Regions from separate parts of the Salinibacterium sp. NG22 genome, predicted to be linked through region 1. Evidence: predicted binding sites of a transcription regulator. Region 1 holds the regulator's gene; the other holds the start of a gene.

Region 1 (9,810 bases):
CTGCGTGGTCGAAGCCCAGCAGGTGAAGTAAACCGTGAGTCGTCAGCAAGAGCATTTCGTCGAGCGGCGAATGACCAGCGGTCTCGGCCTGCGAAATCGCAACCTGAGGGCAGACGACGATATCGCCGAGCAACCCCGCGGGTGTTTGGCGGTCTTCTGTGCCGGGGCGCAGTTCGTCCATGGGGAAGCTCAAGACGTCGGTGGGACCTGGTTCATCCATCCACTGCACGTGAAGCTGCTCCATGGCGGCTTCGTCGACGAAGACTATGCCGAGCTCGGCATCCGGGTGCACGTGAAGCTGGTCGAGCGCAAAGGTGCACAGGCGTTGGAAGGCGTGCTCGTCGACGTCGACGCCCGACTCGTTGTTGATCTCAATCGACACGCTAGCGTCCCTCGTGGTTGCGGCTGCGCTTCGGCGACCGATTTTTGCGGTTGTATTCGTCACGCTGCTTCTCAGCGTCATAGGTTGTGTAGGCATCCACGATTTGCCCGACGAGGCTATGACGCACAACGTCAGCGCTCGTCAATTCAGCAAAATGGATGTCGTCAATGTCGCGAAGCACGTTCGAGACGAGCTTGAGTCCGCTTGCCCCCTCGGGCAAGTCGACCTGCGTGATGTCGCCGGTGATCACCATCTGGGAATCGAAACCGAGACGCGTGAGGAACATCTTCATCTGTTCCGGCGTAGTGTTTTGGGCCTCGTCGAGCACAACGAATGAGTTGTTGAGCGTGCGACCGCGCATGTAGGCGAGCGGGGCAACCTCAACAGTGCCCGCTGCGAGCAACTTAGGCACAAGTTCGGGATCCATCATGTCGTTGAGCGCGTCGTAGAGCGGACGCAGATACGGGTCGATCTTGTCGGTCAAAGAACCGGGCAAGAATCCCAAACGCTCCCCCGCCTCAATGGCAGGTCGACTCAGGATGATGCGGTCAACCTCTTTGCGTTGCAACGCCTGCACGGCCTTGGCCATCGCCAAGTACGTCTTTCCGGTGCCGGCCGGGCCGATTCCGAACACGATCGTATTGTTGTCCATCGCGTCGACGTACTGCGACTGACCAAGCGTCTTCGGGCGAATCGCCTTTCCGCGTGCCGTGAGGATTGTTTGGCCAAGGAGCGTTTTCGGGCTGCCCTGATTCTGACGCAGGATGCTCGCCGAAGAGTCGACCTCAATCTCGCCCAAGTCGTGTCCTCCGCGCACCATAGTGACCAGTTCATCCACGAGTTCTTGAGCGGATTCCACCGATGCTGGTGGACCGCTCAGAGTGATTTCGTTGCCGCGGACGTGCATTTCAACGTCGGAGAACTTGCTCTCCACCACTCGCAAGAGTCGATCTTGCGGACCGAGTAGTCGCACCATGGCGACACCGTCTACTTCAATCGAGACGCTTGTGCGGTCTGTGGAACGTTCGGACTCAGAGTCACGAGTGACCAAGGGTGCCTTCCTCGAGGTTTCCGCCGAGCACATGAGCGTGCACGTGGAAAACGGTTTGACCAGCGTTTTCGCCGGTGTTGAAAATCAGTCTGTACTGTCCGCCTGCGTAATCGTCGGCAAGCTTCTGCGCCACCGCGACAATGTCGGCCAAAAGTGCCGGGTTGCCAGCAGCAAGTTCTGTCACGTTGGCGAACTCTTCGGTCTTCGGCACAATGAGCAGGTGCACGGGCGCCTGCGGGGCGATGTCACGAAAAGCGATCACCGAATCTGACTCGAAGACAATATCGGCGGGAATTTCGCGAGCAATGATCTTCGTAAAGATCGAGGGAGAATCAGACATGTCTCTAGCCTAAACCTCTAGCTCCAACGGCCAAGCTTGACGTTCAAAGCCGCCAATGCTGCCGGGCCCGCAGTTGAGGTGCGCAACACTTCACTACCGAGTCGAATCGTGGATGCACCGGCCGCCGTAAGGAGCGCAAGCTCGTGATCCGCGACACCACCCTCCGGCCCCACCACCAGAACGATGTCACGGTCGTCGACGTCGAGGTCCGCAAGCGTTTCTGTCGCAGTAGGTTCGAGCACGAGCATCCGCGTCGTTGACGCAAACGCTGCCAACTGCTTTGTCGTCACAAGATCGAGCACGTCAGGAAGCCACGTGCGCAACGACTGCTTGCTCGCCTCGCGCACAATTGCTGCCCAGCGGTCGCGCCCCTTGGCGACCTTGGGGCCTTGCCAGCGCGAAATACTGCGTGCTGCCGACCAGGGAATAACACCGTCGACACCCAGCTCAGTGGCCACTTGCACGGCGAGCTCATCACGGTCGGCCTTGGCAAGAGCCTGCGCGAGGAATACTGCGGGGGTACGCCGAGGCGACTGCTGCACTTCGGCAACCTCAATCGTGAGCTGCGTATGTTCTGCCGTGACAACCGGACCGGAGACCACGAGACCCGCACCGTTGCTGATGGCAATGACTTCGCCAACCTTCAACCGCGAGACGGTGACCGCATGGCGCGCCTCAGCATTGCCGAGCGAAACGGTATCGCCGACACTCGTGTCACCGAGCTCCTCATCGATATAGAGGTGAGCCACGGCGACCTACAGGAACCGGTCGCGGAGCTTTGCAAACAAGCCCTGCTGGAACTCAGCAAAGTGCGGTTGCTTGCTCTTACGCACAGCAGCCAGCTGCTTGAACAAGGTCTGCTCCGCACCGCTGAGCTTGGTGGGCGTAACCACCTGGATGCCCAATCGCAAGTCACCACGACCGCCACCGCGAAGGGCGGTGATTCCACGATCCTTGACCGTGAGCACCTCGCCACTCTGCGTTCCCGGCTTGATGCCCACCTCAACTTCACCGTCAAGCCCATCAAGCATGACCGTGGTGCCCATGATCGCGTCGATCATCTGCACTTCAACGGTCGCAAGCAGGTCATCGTCTGAACGGCTGAAAATGTCGTGGTGGCGAACCTTGATCTCCAAGAACAGGTCACCGTGCGGGCCACCAGCGGGGCCAACTTCACCTTGACCGGGCATCTGCAAGCGCAGACCGGTCTCGACGCCGGCAGGAATATCCACCGAGATCGTGCGCTGAGCTCGGACACGGCCCTGGCCTGCACACGTAGCGCAGGGATTCACGATGATATTTCCATAGCCGCGGCACGTACCACAGGGGCTTGACGTCATGACATTGCCAAGAAGACTGCGCACCTGGCGCTGAATCTGGCCGCTGCCTTGACAGATGTCGCAGCGAATCGGCGAGGTTCCGGGAGCCGTGCAGCTGCCCTCGCAGGTCTCGCAGAGTTCAGCAGTGTTGACCTCGATATCGCGCGTGACGCCGAACATCGTGTCCTTGAGGCTGATCTCAATGCGCAGCAGAGCATCCTGGCCACGCTCACGACGCGAACGAGGACCGGCGGTCTGGCCGCCACCGCCGCCACCAAAGAACGTTTCGAAAATGTCGCCGAAACCGAAGTTGGCTCCGCCGAAACCTCCGCCGCTGCCGCCCATGTCGTACTGCTGGCGCTGCTGCGGATCACTCAATACGTCGTACGCATGCGTCACCGACTTAAAGCGCTCCGACGCATCTGCGCTCGGATTCACGTCAGGGTGCAGCTCGCGAGCAAGCTTGCGGTATGCCTTCTTGATTTCTTCTGGCGTCGCTTCGCGCGCAACGCCGAGGGCTTCGTAGTGATCTGCCAAAGTTCCGATTGCTCCTTACGAGCTCAGTTTTCTTCCAAAAGTCGTGACAGGTACCGCGCTACCGCGCGAACCGCTGCCATGTTGTTCGAATAATCCATCCGCGTTGGGCCAAGTACGCCCAACCGCGAAACACCGCCGCCGAAAGAGGAATACCCTCCCGTGACGACCGATGTCTCTTCTAATCCAAATTCTGCGTTCTCTCGCCCGATGCGAGTAGATACTGATCCATTTGCTACTTCCATCTCCCCAAAGAGGCGCAACAACGTTACTTGCTCTTCTATTGCCTCAAGCACAGGAAAAATGCTGCCCGTAAAGTCTTGCTCGGTTCGCGCAAGGTTTGCTGTGCCCGCCAAAACGAGCTTGTCGGCCCGGTTCGCCAACACTTGCTCCACCAAACTCGACGTCACTTGGGCGACGAACGGGCGGCGTTCTACGGGGAAAACTTCGGCAAAGCTCGCCAGCCGCTCAGCGGCAGCCGGCAAGGACTGGCCGTTAAGCGCCGAGTTAAGTTTCGCCCTCAATTCGCCCAAGAACACATCGTCAAGGGCCTCAGCCAGATCGATCATTCGCTGTTCTACCCGACCGGAGTCAGTGATGAACACCGTCATGATCCGAGTCGCCGTAAGCGGAACAAGCTCCACGTGGCGCACCCTGGCTGTTGCGAGCGACGGATACTGCACGAGAGCGACACTGTTGGTCAGCTGAGACAGCAACCGGACGGACCGCGCAAGCACGTCATCCAGATCGTCGGCTTGGCCAAGGAACGACTCAATTGCCTGGCGCTGCGCACTCGTAAGGGGTCGCAAGTCGGCCAATTGGTCGACAAACATTCGATAACCCTTGTCAGTGGGCACACGCCCCGACGAGGTGTGTGGCGCCGTAATGAGTTCTTCGTCCTCGAGCAAAACCATGTCGTTGCGAATCGTCGCTGCTGACACCCCAAAGGAATGCCGTTCCACGATCGATTTGGAACCGACAGGCTCGCGCGTAGCAACGTAGTCCTGCACGATGACTCGAAGCACGTCAAGTCCGCGGGCGGAAACCATGCCACCACCCACCTTTCCTGATTGGCACTCAATCCGTTCGACTGCCAATCTTACTCGACACTCCGCGACACACCCGTTGCACCGCGCGTGCCATACCGCTAGCGTGTCTTTGTACTTGAGCGCTACCTTTCTGTGGAAATGCTCAGGTGTGACACCGAGCACTTTGATGAAACCCGGGAAGTTCCCTCGTTCACCTGAAAGGCACGAACACATGACTGACGCAAATCCGCAGCCCGCAGCACCGCAGCCGGCCGCACAATTGACCGCAACCGAAGACAACCAGTGGGCATCGTTCGCTCACTTGGGCGGAATCATCGGCTTCCTTCCCTCACTGATCATCTGGTTGGTCTTCAAAGACCGCGGTGCTTTCACCAACGTTGAAGCCAAAGAAGCGCTGAACTTCCAGATCACCATCGCGATCGCCTACATTATCTCGAACATTTTGGTAGCCGTTTTCATCGGCGCTATCTTGCTCCCGATCGTCTTCGTCGTGTCGGTAATCTTCTCGATCATCGGCTTCACCAAAGCGAAGGACGGCGCAAACTACCGTTACCCCTTCGCACTTCGCCTCATCAAGTAGGGTCTTCTTCGCAGTAATGGCCCTCATCGGCTAGACCGATCGGGTTTCGCCCCGAGAGCTTCGGCTCTCGGGGCTTTCCTATTTCCCAATGCACGCTTTGAGCCAATGCAGGGTTTAATGGAGTCATGTCAGATTCCACACCACCACCCACCTCGCCGTACGCGCCGATCCAACCAATGAGTCCGAGCGACGAGAAGCTCTGGTCGACGCTGATTCACGTCGGCGGAATCTTCTTCAGCTTCATTCCCGCTCTTATCGGGTACCTCGTACTCAAGGACCGCGGACCGTTCGTGCGGGCCCACACCCGCACCGCACTGAACTTCCAGATCACGATGGCGATCGCTTACGCGATCGGTGTCGTCCTCACCACGATTTTCATCGGCCTCTTCTTGATCATCGGTGTCGGCATCGTAATCATCATTTTCAGCATCATCGCCGCCGTCGCTGCTAACAAGGGCGAGGCCTACAAGTACCCGCTGACCATCGAGTTCATCAAGTAACTCGACGGTGGCGCTCTAACACAGTGTCACTCACCGTGTCGCTCTAAACAGGGGCGTCTGCTAGCAATCGTCGTACCACGGCATCCGCAAGCAGGCGCCCCTTAAGCGTGAGGTTGATAGTGCCACCGATAGCGGCTCTGGCCTCCACCAACTCATCCGCGATAAGACCGGCAACCGCCGTGCGGCCTTCTGCATCGAGCGACGCCGTGGTCAGACCGTTGCGAACGCGAGCACGCAAAAGCACATGCTCAAGATACTTACTGGAATCTGCGAGCGTCTCTCGACCCGCCCCCGGTGAGTGACCGGCTGCGATTCGATCGGCATAGGCTGCCGGATGCTTCACATTCCACCATCGCACCCCGCCCACGTGGCTGTGTGCACCCGGGCCAACACCCCACCAGTCGTTGCCCAACCAATAGCCGAGATTGTGGCGGCTCACGTGACTGATCGCCGGGTTCGCATCACGCTTGGCCCAGTTGCTGACCTCGTACCAGTCGTAACCGGCCGCGGCGAGCTTCGCGTCTGCCAGCTCATACATGTCGGCCTGCAGGTCGTCATCAACGGGGGCGACATCACCACGCTTGATCTGGGCGGCTAGCTTCGTGCCCGTTTCGATAATGAGCGCATACGCCGAGATGTGGTCCGGGTTTTGGGCGATCGCGTGATCGAGCGAACGCTCCCAGTCAGCCAGCGACTCCCCCGGCGTGCCATAAATGAGGTCGACACTCACGTCGAGCTCAACGTCGCGCGCCCACTTCACGACGTGAGGAACTTTTTCAGGATCATGAGTGCGCTCGAGAGTAGCAAGCACATGCGGCACCGCGGACTGCATGCCGAAGGATACCCGCGTGAAGCCGGCCTCTTTCAAAGCGAGAAGGTAGTCGCGGTCGACAGAGTCAGGGTTAGCTTCGGTGGTGACTTCGACGTCATCCGTGAAGCCCCAGGTGTCCCGGGCCGCAGCGAGCATCCGCGTGAGATCAGTAACGGGCAAGAGCGTTGGCGTGCCACCCCCAAAGAAAACGGTTGATGCTTTGCGGGGCGCAACGCCCGCATCCGACAGCACCGTGGATGCCTGCCTGATCTCAGCAATCGCCTCGGTGGCATAGTCCGAGCGCTTCGCTCCCCGCAGCTCCTCGCCCGTATAGGTGTTGAAGTCGCAATACCCGCAACGAACCCGGCAGAACGGCACGTGAATGTACACACTCCAGTCGCGGTTCGCAGAGTCAACAGCGACACTCTCGGGCAGCGCCCCGTCTAGAGGGGCAGGATCAGCAATCGGCAACGCACCTGGCACGAACTAATCCCCTTAACACACGGTGAAGAAAGCGTGCCAACACTATGACATGCGGGCACACGTCAATTGTCGCACCTCGGACATGGGAGCATGGATGAGTGACTATGCACATCCTGTGGGACATCGACGGAACGCTCATCCATAACTCGACCGACGGAGCTGCCGTCTACCTCGATGCATTCACCAGAGTCACCGGTGCTGCGCCCGCGAAGCTCATCACAAACCCCCACGGCAAGACCGAGGGACAGATCCTCACCGATCTGCTCGTGCTCAACGGATATGCCGCCACTCTGCTCGATGATGTGCTCACCGAGCTCGATGTGCGCACGCAGGCGTTGCACGACAATGGCTACGTGCGTTCCGCTGTTGCCGGAGGGCCGCAGGCACTTCGGGCCGCCGCCGACCATCGCTGGGCAAACGCGCTCCTTACCGGCAATGGCCATCAGCATTCCCGCGTCAAGCTTCTTGCTGCAGGCTATGCCGCAGAAGACTTCAATTGGGAGACCTCGTTCTTCGGCGATCGCTCCCCCGACCGCCATCACCTCACCGCGCTCGTCGCCACCGTGCTCGGAGACCAACCCAGCGTGATCGTTGGTGACACCCCGAATGATGGCCTCGCCGCGGATTCTGCGAACATCCCCTTCATCGCGGTTGCTACCGGCGCCTACAGCGTCGCCGACCTCCGCGAAACCAGTGCACTCGTCGTTGTCGAAAACCTTGAGAACGGCCTCGACGATGTGCTCGAGGCAATCGACCGGCTAGCGACGCGCGGCTAATAGCACGCGCTGTGCGAGAGGGCATACTTGCCCGCTAGCGTTGCGAGCTACGCCGCAGGCTCTATCGGCGCAGCGCCATCCTGCTCACCCGGCAGCTTCGCGGGAATTGCTCCAGCGAGGGCGCGCAAGTAGCGGCTCACCACGAGGTACTGAAAGATTCGCAACGCAGGTGAGAGCAACATCCATTTGAAGGATGCCGGCCGCGAGAACGAACGCACCGTCATCCACACCGAGTTGTCGTCGCGACGTTCGATCATGAACGACTCTTCACCACGCAGAGGATGCCCCTCAAGGGTTCCATAGGCAAAGCCAGCAACCGTGGGGTCATCAACGACATACACAACGCGCACCGGCTCGTGCGCTGTGTACCGCCCACGGCCTACCGAGAGAACAATGGTGTCGCCGGGACGAACGAAAGGGTGATCCGCGCTATCAGCGGAGAGATCGCGAAGTTCGCCATGTGGATCGCGGGGCAACAACGTGACACCAAACCCGCTGCGACGCTTTACGCCCCAGGTAAGGATCTGTTCGCGAGCAAAAGCCCAGCGCTGCTCACCATGCCCGATGCGAGCACTTCGCTGCACACGACGGAAACCAGCAGGAGGCAGCACCGTGAAAGTGCTGCCGCGCGTGGCACCTACCGCTCCGTACGTGACGGGCGCATTGGGGTAGGTGCGGGCATCCATAGGTCTACTTCTTCTCTTTCCCGGCTTCGACTTCACCGGAAAGCGCAGCAATAAAGGCAGACTGCGGAACTTCGACACGACCGACCATCTTCATGCGCTTCTTGCCCTCCTTCTGCTTCTCAAGGAGTTTACGCTTACGGCTAATGTCACCGCCGTAGCACTTGGCGAGAACGTCTTTGCGCATCGCGCGGATCGACTCACGGGCGATGATGCGTGCACCAATCGCGGCCTGAATTGGCACCTCGAATTGCTGGCGCGGAATCAAATTCTTCAAACGCTCAGTCATCAGCACGCCGTAGGCATACGCCTTATCGCGGTGCACGATCGCGCTAAACGCGTCAACCGCTTCGCCCTGAAGAAGAATGTCTACCTTCACCAGGTCAGCTTCCTGGTCGCCGCTGGGCTCATAGTCGAGGCTCGCATAGCCCTGAGTGCGGCTCTTGAGGTGATCGAAGAAGTCGAACACGATCTCGCCAAGCGGCATCGTGTAGTGCAGCTCAACGCGATCGGTGCCGACGTATTCCATGCCCTGCATGGTGCCTCGACGCGACTGGCAGAGTTCCATGACCGTTCCGACGAAGTCTTTCGGCGTCAGAATGGATGCCTTCACCATCGGCTCAGAAACGCTCGCGATCTTGCCGCCAGGGAACTCGCTCGGGTTCGTGACAGTCGTGAACTTCTTGTCGTCGCCCATTACTTCGTAAATTACGGATGGAGCCGTAGCGATCATGTCGAGATTGAACTCACGCTCAAGACGCTCGCGCACAATCTCCAAGTGCAGCAGGCCGAGGAACCCACAACGGAAACCAAAGCCCAACGCCACAGACGTTTCGGGTTCGTAAACCAGCGCAGCATCCGAGAGCTTGAGCTTGTCGAGAGCCTCACGCAGCACCGGGTAATCGGAACCATCGATCGGGTACAGACCCGAGAAAACCATCGGCTTCGGCTCGGAGTAACCCTTAAGCGGCTGCGTCGACGGCTTGGCAAAGTTCGTGACCGTGTCGCCGACCTTACTCAGGCGAACATCCTTCACACCGGTAATGAGATAACCGACCTCACCAACGCCGAGCCCCTTCGTCGGGGTCGGTTCGGGCGAGCTCACCCCGATCTCGAGCAACTCATGGGCCGACTTCGTCGACATCATCATGACTTTCTCACGCGGTGACATCTTGCCGTCGATCATGCGGACGTACGTGATGACGCCGCGGTACGCGTCGTACACCGAGTCGAAAATCATCGCGCGGGCAGGAGCCGATGGGTCACCGACCGGGGCCGGGATGAGGCGCGTTGCCTCGTCGA
Region 2 (9,810 bases), 510 kb from region 1:
CGCCTCCCGAAGGAGACGCCCATTCTGTGTAGTGCAGTGAAGCTGTGTAGAGCGGTGGGACTTAGAAGTCCATTCCGCCCGACGGGTCACCCATGGGTGCCGGGTTCTTCTCAGGCTTGTCAGCAACGACGGCTTCGGTCGTCAAGAACAGACCGGCGATCGACGATGCGTTGAGCAGAGCCGAACGCGTTACCTTTACCGGGTCATTGATGCCTGCAGCGAGCATGTCGACGTATTCGCCGGTTGCTGCGTTGAGGCCGTGACCGATGGGGAGGTTGCGGACCTTGTCAGCAACAACACCGGGCTCCATGCCTGCGTTGAGTGCGATCTGCTTGAGCGGTGCGTCGATAGCAACGCGGACGATGTTCGCTCCGGTTGCTTCGTCGCCGACCAAGTCAGCCATTGCCTGGCTGTCGAATGCGATCTTGCCAGCCTGAATCAGGGCCACGCCACCACCGGCGACGATTCCCTCTTCAACAGCAGCCTTGGCGTTGCGGACTGCGTCCTCAATGCGGTGCTTGCGCTCCTTGAGTTCAACCTCAGTTGCGGCACCAGCCTTGATAACTGCAACACCACCGGCGAGCTTGGCGAGACGCTCTTGGAGCTTCTCACGGTCGTAGTCGCTGTCAGTGTTGTCGATCTCGGCACGGATCTGCTTGACGCGACCTGCGATCGCCTCTTCTTCACCAGCACCTTCGATGATCGTGGTCTCGTCCTTGGTGATAACGACCTTGCGGGCGCGACCGAGGAGTTCGAGAGTTGCGTTCTCGAGCTTGAGTCCAACTTCTTCAGAGATGACCTGGCCACCGGTGAGGATGGCGATGTCAGCGAGCTGAGCCTTGCGACGGTCTCCGAAGCCAGGAGCCTTGACAGCAACCGACTTGAAGATGCCACGGATCTTGTTCACAACGAGAGTTGCGAGTGCTTCTCCGTCAACGTCTTCAGCAATGATGAGCAGCTGCTTGCCACTCTGGATTACCTTGTCGACGATGGGGAGCAGATCCTTGATGTTCGAGATCTTGCCGTTGACGATAAGAACGTAGGGGTCTTCGAAGACCGCTTCCTGGCGCTCCTGGTCGGTGACGAAGTATGCCGACAGGAATCCCTTGTCGAAGCGCATACCTTCGGTGAGCTCAAGCTCGGTGCCGAACGTGTTCGACTCCTCAACGGTGACAACACCTTCCTTGCCGACCTTGTCGATCGCCTCAGCGATAAGTGCACCGATCTCGGGGTCACCAGCAGAAATGGATGCGGTAGCCGCGATCTCTTCCTTGGTCTCGATCTCCTTGGCGCTCGCAATGAGTGCCTCGATGACCGAGTTGGTTGCCTTTTCGATACCGCGCTTGAGGCTGATGGGGTCTGCACCCGCAGCAACGTTACGGAGGCCTTCGCGAACGAGAGCCTGAGCAAGAACAACAGAAGTGGTCGTACCGTCTCCGGCAACGTCATCCGTCTTCTTTGCTACCTCTTTGACGAGTTCAGCACCGATCTTTTCGAAAGGATCGTCGAGCTCGATTTCTTTGGCGATGGATACACCGTCGTTCGTGATGGTGGGAGCGCCCCACTTCTTCTCAAGAACTACGTTGCGGCCACGTGGGCCGAGCGTGACCTTTACGGCGTCAGCGAGAATGTTCAGGCCGCGCTCAAGGCCGCGACGGGCCTCTTCGTTGAAAGCAATGATCTTTGCCATGTGTGTTTCTCGTCCCTCCCGGACGTCGTACAAGCGAATAAGTTGGCACTCGAACTGTGCGAGTGCCAAGGTCAAAATTAGCACTCGACAGGGGTGAGTGCAAGACGGCGCAGCGCACTCGACAGGGGCGAGTGCAAGACAGCCCAGCGCACTCGGAGGGGGCAATCAGAAGTCGACGCAGCGCACCCCATCAGGGCGAGCGTGCGTCAGCCCGCAGTGCGGGCTTCCCTTTATTCTGTGGGCTCTTCTGTGGCTTCTGCTGAGGGGGTGAGGTAGTCGGTGCCAAGAACGACGGTGAGTTCTGCGCCGGGGAAGATGTCTTCTTCCACGAGGCGAATTTCGCCGCGGCCGATGGCGGCAACAAGGCCGGCAGCGACATCTTCATCGTCGGGATTGCTGTAATAAACGTAGGTGTCTTCGATGTCTCGCGCGGAGGCGGGGGCTGCGCTGCCTGTCGGCCATCCTGCTGCGGTGAGCTCGTCAAAGACGGTGGTTTGGAGTCCGCTTTCCGGTGTTCCGTTGAGCACGTCGATGGTGAGCGCGCGTTCGGGGTCTATTGCGGCGGGGTCGGTGACGGGCGGCACGGTTTCGGTGGGTTCGGGGGTGACGACAGCCTCTTCTGGTGTGGCGAAGAAGGGGATGCCGAGGTCGTCATCGAGGTACTGGCTGAGGGCGAAGAGACCGCCGAAGACAAGCACGCCGGTGGCGAGCAGGGCCCAGGCGAAGCCGATCCAGCCGCGTCCGCGTCGTCGAGGGCCACGGTGGGCTCCTATGCGGTCGACGTCGTCGGGTAGTTCGTCGAATCGGTCTTTCGGGTAACTCGCCATTGCTTAGTCTGTCAATTCTTCGTTGTGGTCGGGGGTGCGCACTGATCGGTTGCGCATCCGGTTGTCTCGATTGCGGCGCAGTCGCGAGACCAACATGGGGTCGTAGCGCACGGCTGCCGGTGAGTCGATTACCGCATTGAGCATTTGATAATAGCGCGCGCTTGACACCTGAAACTGGGAGCTAATGGCCTCTTCTTTGGCGCCGACGTGTCGGGTCCATTCGCGCTCAAAGTCGAGGATGAGGCTGTCGCGTTCGGACAGGCGTGTAGTGGGATGCGACGCGGCTTCGTTTTCGGACACGGCAATACCTCCACTGTGTTGGCAAGCCTAGGGCGTTGGGGCTGCGCGCCCGCCGAACGACTCGGCTTCGTGGACCAATTGGAGCGAGTCGAGGTTAGGATTGCCTTAGTACCCGATATTTCTGATTGGTTGTCATGCGCACTCGACTGTTCACTGCTGCGGCGGTGTTGTCTGGTGTTGTGCTTGCCGCCAGTGGATGTTCGGCTGCCACTATTGCGGAGACTCCGACGGTGACGGTCACGGCTGATCTCGCTTCTCCCCTCACCGCGTTGACGGTGCTGGATGATGCGAAGGATTACAGCGGGCTGGTGCAGGCGGCGCTTCCGTCATCCGGAATCCTCGCTCCCCCGAGCGCTCCCGCCCAGTCGTTGCCGGTGACGGTGGTTTCGCACGATTTGGCTGGCGATGTGCCCGTCACGGTGTCATCGACTGACCGCGTGATTTCTATGGACATTTCGGGCTCCATCGCGGCGACGATTGCCGGTCTGGGAATGCTGGATTCGCTGGTGGCGCGGGATATTTCAACGACGTTTGATGAGGCATCCACTCTTCCGGTGATTACGTCGAACGCTCACACCGTCAATAGCGAGGCCATTTTGGCGCTGCGCCCTGATCTTGTATTGACGGATGGCTCGATTGGCCCGATCGATGTGGTGCTGCAACTGCGCGATGCGGGCATTCCGGTGGTGTTCGTCGACACGGACCCTTCTCTTGAGGGCATCGCCGAGTTGGCACGTCAAACGGCAGCCGCGCTGGGGGTTTCCGCCGCCGGCGACGCCTTGGCTGCGGAGCTCAGCGCCACGATCGAGGCGAAGGTTGCGGAGATCGCTCAGATCGTTCCCTCGGGTGACCGGCTGCGGATGATGTTCGTCTACTTGCGGGGCACGTCAGGGATCTACTACTTGTTCGGTCAAGAGTCGGGCTCAGATGTGCTGATCGATGCGCTCGGCGGTGTGGATGTCGCAGCCGAGATCGGTCTCGAAGGCATGCGCCCTATGACCGACGAGGCGATGGTCGCGGCCAACCCTGATCTCATTCTGGTGATGACGGGCGGTCTCGACAGTGTTGGCGGCGTGAGTGGATTGCTCGAAGCCCGCCCCGCGGTCGCGCTCACCGAAGCGGGCAAGAACCAGCGCTTCGTCGAGATGGATGACGGCGAAATTTTGAGCTTCGGCCCGCGCACGGTCACGGTGCTTGATGCTCTCGCTCGGGCGATTTACGCGCCAACATCAGGTTCGTAGAGCGTCAGCTACATTGCCGCAGCGCGCTTGCGGCGGCGCCGGCGTCCCAGAATCAGAACGATGGCGATCGCTACGAGGATTGCGATGATGGCGCCGACGATGATGAGAGCGCTTAGCAGGGCTTGGTTGCCATCCTGAGGTTGCGGCATGCACTCGGGGTTGGCGCTGAAAGTGACGGTGATGGGGTCGAATTCTTCCCCAGCCGGATAGGTGCCGAAGGCTTCGGATCCTGCTTCAGTGAGCACGACGGGTGCGCCCGCGAGCGTTGCTACGCCATCGGCGACGGTGATGCCTGAGACATCAATCGTGGCGAACTCGACAGCACTCTCGTTTACGGGGAGCCCTTCTTGGGTCGTTCCAAAGACATCGAAAACGAGGTTGGCGGTCGTGCTGCCGTCGAAGACGATCTCAAGGCCCGTGAGGGTGGTGTCGAGGATGCCGTCGTGGCCCGTGAGGCGAAGGCTGCCGTCAAAAGCCAGAGTGCCGCTGCCCGCGTCGAGTTGGCCGGAGCCTGCCGTCCAACCGAAGTTGGGAGTTTCGTAGGTGGCACCGTCGCTCACCGCCCATTCGCCGTTGGCGATGGTGCCGCTGATGTATGACCGCAGTGACTCTTTGAGGCCCCAGGTGATGGCGGCATCCGTCACGTCACAGCTGTCAGAGTCGGCCGCGAGGGTGACGTCTGCCGGCGCAGAAGGGGTGCCCGCGGCATCCAGAACTGCAGCATTGCTGGTCATCGGCGTCAGCGCAATAAGAACAGCGGTGACGATGAGCGCGGCGGGGCCGAGCACGCAGACGTTGAGGCCGCGCATTAGCGACCTGCGCGGTACATCGACTGGTGCATGATGGTGGCTTCGTCGTAGAGCTCACCAAAGGCTTCGAAACCGAACTTTGTGTAGAGCGGCACGATGTATTCCTGGGCGTGCAGCAGCATCCCTTCGCCACCGAAGTCGTCAACGATGCGCTTCATGATGATCTGGGCGAGGCCTTCACCGCGGTGGTCGTCGCGCACGACAACGCGACCGATGACACGGTGACCGTCGAGGTGTTCGGCTGTCTCGTTGAACAGGACGCGGATGTAGGCGACGACGTCAGCACCGTCGGCGAGCCAATAGTGGCGGGTGGCATCCTCTTGATCACGGTCATCAAGTTCGGTCTCGTCGACTTTTTGCTCAACAAAAAATACGTCAGTGCGCAGTTTCATGATCGAGTAGAGCTCGGATGTTGTTATTTCGCCCCAAGACTTGGCGATCACGGAATCAATAGGCACATCCCCGAGTTTAATGTACTGAGCAGAGAAAGCTCACGAATAGAGGAGACCACATGACGTACAAGGTGACTAAGACAGACGAGCAATGGCGCGAAGAGCTCGGAATCAAGTTTTCAGTGCTGCGTGAAGCCGGCACCGACCGTCCGTGGTCTGGCGCCCTTCTCGACGAAAAGCGTGCGGGAACCTACCGTTGCGGTGCGTGCAGCGCAGAGCTGTTCAAGAGCGACACCAAGTTCGACTCCGGTTCGGGATGGCCAAGCTTCTACGAAGCAATCAACCCGGATGCTGTTGAGCTGCGTGAAGACCGCTCACTCGGGATGGTGCGCACCGAGGTTGTCTGTGCAACCTGCGGCTCACACCTCGGACATCTTTTTGACGACGCCAGCCAGACACCGACCGGTGACCGTTTCTGCTTGAACTCGAGCTCGCTGGAGTTCGACGAGCAGGACTAGTTCGACAGCAGCGTTTTGGGCGGTCGCTTGCCGGAGAGCGAAGCGATCGCCACTGCGATGAGGGTGAGTACCACGCCGATTATGGTGGTTGGTGCCACCCCATCGCTGTCTGTGGGCAAAAGAAGTTCGAGAGCGAGCGCTCCGAGTAATTGCCCGGCGATCGAGCCAAGGGCAAAGAACAGCACTCCGGTGATGGGCACGAGCACTGCGGCAACGATGATGAAGATCACGCCGATCGCTCCCCCGAGATACAGCGTCAGGTCGGTGGGGAACTCGTGCTGCCAGCCGCCAACAAAACCAAAAACGATCGCTGCGATGGCCAGCACCGAGGTGCCCGCAATGAAGTTGACGTAGGTCGCGGTGAGCGGCGAACGCGTCACATGCCGCACGTGACCATTGATGGCTTGCTGCCATCCGATCCCGAAGCCAGCGGCAAGCGGCAAGAACACCAGCAGGAAGGGTCCGTCGAGGCGCAGGTCTGACAGCCCCGAAAAAATGACTGCGCCCACGGCGAGGGCGGATGCCGCCACTCGGAGCGGAGTAACGGGCCGCTTCTGCAGGCTGCCGATTCCGACTCGGTCGATGACCGCAGAGCTAATGGTTTGACTCGCCACTACCGCAACGGTGAACAGCGCTACTCCGAGGGCTGTTGCAGCGAGACCTTGAGTGAGCACGAAAAATGCGCCAAAGGTTCCACCGGTGAGATACCACCAGGGAAGACGTTTGCTTCTCACTTCGACGCCCAGGGTGCGGAAGCCGGCGCGTGCACTCGGCACAAACGGAACGATCAGAGTGAGGATGACGAGCCCTGATCCGAACGAAATGAGGGCCGCGAGAGTCGAATCGTGAAGTTCTACTGCGAGCTCTCCATTGATGCGACTTTGGCCTGCAACAAGGGCTCCAGCGACGATTGCAGCGATGATTCCGGCGAGCGCGCGACGGCGACTGCGCGGGTTGGTTGGGAGCATAGGTGAAGTCATGTCTAAAATAGGGCGTTGGCCCAAGCCTCCTTAGCTCAGCTGGCTAGAGCACCGCTCTTGTAAAGCGGGGGTCGTCGGTTCGAATCCGACAGGAGGCCCAGCAAAGATGTCGAGGGCAGTCGGGGTTGTTTTAACCCTAGCTGTCCTCGACATCGCTGTTTAACCAGTGGCCGTCGGCGGAGTGCCACACGTCTAATACGTCGGGTCATTCATCACCCTAAAAGCGGTGCCCGCAACACCAATGGGCTGTTCACGTCCATGAGATTCATAGGAAGCGCTGATTTTATGGATGACATGGATGCTTTCTTTAACCACACCGGAGCCCGATCGCCCCTTCCCCTGGCGGTATCGATTCGTTCGATTCGCTGCTCCGGAGTAGCCGCGTGAGCGCCCCCGTGGGGTCTTCGGCTCCTGTGAGCCCTTCAGCGATGGAGGTGTCGGCCGAGCTCCGCCGTCGCGCAGTCGCCCACCCGGGCGGGTTTGCCGACCTCGCGACCGCGTCCCCTGTCGACCCGACGCCGCAAGTCTTTATTGATGCGCTGGCTTCAGCGGGCGGCGCACCTGGCTATCCCCTGACCATTGGGGTCGTCGAGTTGCGTGACGCGATGGTGAACTGGTTCGACCGCGTACGTGGCGTCCCTCTCAATCGAGAGGGTGTTCTACCCACGATCGGGTCCAAAGAGCTGTTGGGTCTACTGCCATTTTTGCTCGGGCTGGGCGCGGATGACGTCGTGGTACGCCCCGCACTGGCTTATCCCGCCTATGAAGCGGGGGCGCTCGCCGTGGGCGCCAGCGTCGTCGCGGAGGACGATCCGGCCAAGTGGCCTGAAGCGACCAAACTCATTTGGCTGAACTCCCCCCGCAACCCCGACGGTCAGACCTTGACCGTTGAGGAGTTGCGTCGTGCTGTCGCCCGAGCTCGTGAGCTCGGTGCGGTGATCGTCGGCGACGAGTGCTACGCCGTGTTGAATGAGGTCGACGGGCAGCGGATCCCCTCCATCCTCGACCCGAGAGTGGTTGGCGACGACATGAGCCAGGTTCTCGCCTGCTATTCGGTCAGCAAGCAGTCCAACATGGCTGGGTACCGAGGCGGCATGATCGCCGGAGACGAGCAACTGATCGGAAAGATCGCGTCGAAGCGCCGCAGCCTAGGTCTCATGGTCCCCGCGCCCGTGCAGCAGGTGCTCAGCGCAGTCCTGTCCGATGATGAGCACGTGGCCGAGCAGCGCGCCCTCTACTCCTCCCGCCTCGAGCGTCTCCGAGTTGCCGTCGAGGCAGCCGGACTCCAGATTCACGGCTCGGAAAGCGGCCTGTACCTCTGGGCCACGCGGGGCGAAAGCGGAATTGATACCGCGATGGCGCTCGCCGACATCGGCGTGCTTGTCTCGCCCGGCGAGTTCTACGGTCCGAGCGGCACGCAATTCGTGCGCTTTGCCGTGACGGTTCGCGATGAATACCTCGACCGGGCTATCACCGCGCTCCAGTCATGGTCCCGCTGACGGGACCACAGCTCGTGGTCCCGCTGACGAGAAACCAGCTCGGGGCCTAGAAGGCGACCATCACCTTGAGGCTCTCGCGCGAGTCCATGGCGGCGTATCCCAGTGCAACCTCGTCGATACCCACGACGCGGTCAAAGACGCGACCCGGGGCGATCGAGCCGTCGAGCACGTCCTGGAGCGCGGATTCGATGTAGGCGCGCACGGGGGCGGGGCCACCCGTGAGCGTAATGTTGCGGCTGAAGAGTGAACCCCATCCGATCGGAGCCTCGGAATACTGGGGAACGCCTACGCGCGAGATGGTGCCGCCCACACGGACGGATCCCAAAGCTTGCTGGTATGCCGGGAAGTGGCCAACCGCCTCGATAACGACGTGGCTACCCTCGCCGCGGGTGAGTTCGCGCACCCGGGCGACTCCTTCTTCTCCGCGCTCGGCCACGATCTCGTCTGCCCCGAACTCGACACCGAGATCAGTGCGCGACTGATGCCGCCCCATGAGGATGACCCGCTCGGCCCCGAGCTTCTTTGACGCCAGTACGGCCGACAACCCGACCGCGCCGTCGCCGATCACTGTCACAGTCTTGCCCGCACCGACCCGCCCCATGTGCGCGGCGTGATAGCCAGTGAGGTAAACATCGGACAGGGCGAGAAGCGACGGAATCAGTTCACTTTTCTCGTCGACGCCCGGCACCGTCACCAGGCTGCCGTCTGCCTGCGGCACCCGTGCGTATTCCGCTTGGAAGCCGCCGACTTCGGGCTTGTTGTAGAAGCCGCCGTGGAGGCACGATGTGTGGAATCCTTCTTGGCAGAAAACGCAGGTGTTGTCTTGGTACGTAAACGTGGCGACGACGAGGTCCCCTCGCTTCACGGTAGAAACCTCAGAGCCGATTTCTTCGACTACTCCGACCATCTCGTGGCCCATCGGAGCACCAACCAGGCCTGGCTTACGCGTGTGATACGGGTGCAAGTCTGAGCCACAGACACACGCACGAACCACCCGGACGATAGCGTCTGTCGGAAGCTGGATCACCGGGTCCGCTACTGTCTCCACTCGGACGTCGCCCGCGCCGTAAAGAAATGTTGCCTTCATAGGGTTTCCTCGCACTATAAGCCTGCGGCTGAAGTCGTTCTCCACGTGGATCCGTGAACGCGCGACCAGATGACGAAACAACCCTACACGGCGTGATTTTCGATTTCTGGCAGAGCATCCACGTCGTCCGCAGGCGGCATTGAGCCCTCCCGCTAGTCGTCGGGATGCCGCGCGACTGCTACGTCGGGTCGACCATCACCTTGAGAGCGGTGCGCTCATCCATCGCGGTGTAGCCGTCGGGGGTCTGCTCGAGTTTCACGGTCTGGTCGAAGACAAGGCCGGGGTTGACGGTTCCGTCGAGCACACCAGGCAGCAGTTGCTCGATGTAGGCGCGAGCGGGGGCCACACCGCCGACAAGGCCGACGTTCTTGCCGAAGAGACTGCCGCGGCCGACAGGCGCATTCTCGTACTGCGGAACGCCGACACGGCTGATCACTCCGCCGGCACGAACGACCCCGAGGGCCTGC

The links. The regulator HrcA, encoded in region 1, represses chaperone genes, less so after heat shock. The targets are predictions, from matches to a motif close to TTNGCACTCGNNNNNNNCGAGTGCNAA.
Region 2: the regulator HrcA is predicted to act here: its motif matches at 1,733-1,759, upstream of groL (chaperonin GroEL).

The regions. Positions count from the first base shown of each region.
Region 1 covers NZ_JADYWG010000001.1:511,129-520,938, forward strand. Annotated here, with positions in the region: gene ybeY (rRNA maturation RNase YbeY) at 1-382, opposite strand, end outside; gene I6E81_RS02480 (PhoH family protein) at 384-1,358, opposite strand; gene I6E81_RS02485 (histidine triad nucleotide-binding protein) at 1,420-1,773, opposite strand; gene I6E81_RS02490 (16S rRNA (uracil(1498)-N(3))-methyltransferase) at 1,791-2,522, opposite strand; gene dnaJ (molecular chaperone DnaJ) at 2,529-3,629, opposite strand; gene hrcA (heat-inducible transcriptional repressor HrcA) at 3,653-4,675, opposite strand; gene I6E81_RS02505 (DUF4870 domain-containing protein) at 4,887-5,255, shown strand; gene I6E81_RS02510 (DUF4870 domain-containing protein) at 5,381-5,755, shown strand; gene hemW (radical SAM family heme chaperone HemW) at 5,799-7,049, opposite strand; gene I6E81_RS02520 (HAD family hydrolase) at 7,154-7,825, shown strand; gene I6E81_RS02525 (DUF1990 family protein) at 7,873-8,511, opposite strand; gene lepA (translation elongation factor 4) at 8,516-9,810, opposite strand, start outside.
Region 2 covers NZ_JADYWG010000001.1:1,025,209-1,035,018, forward strand. Annotated here, with positions in the region: gene groL (chaperonin GroEL) at 62-1,690, opposite strand; gene I6E81_RS05020 (LytR C-terminal domain-containing protein) at 1,921-2,517, opposite strand; gene I6E81_RS05025 (DUF3263 domain-containing protein) at 2,521-2,817, opposite strand; gene I6E81_RS05030 (ABC transporter substrate-binding protein) at 2,952-4,058, shown strand; gene I6E81_RS05035 (HtaA domain-containing protein) at 4,067-4,867, opposite strand; gene I6E81_RS05040 (GNAT family N-acetyltransferase) at 4,867-5,325, opposite strand; gene msrB (peptide-methionine (R)-S-oxide reductase MsrB) at 5,379-5,777, shown strand; gene I6E81_RS05050 (DMT family transporter) at 5,774-6,745, opposite strand; tRNA gene I6E81_RS05055 (tRNA-Thr) at 6,782-6,855, shown strand; gene dapC (succinyldiaminopimelate transaminase) at 7,171-8,256, shown strand; gene I6E81_RS05065 (alcohol dehydrogenase catalytic domain-containing protein) at 8,303-9,343, opposite strand; gene I6E81_RS05070 (alcohol dehydrogenase catalytic domain-containing protein) at 9,522-9,810, opposite strand, start outside.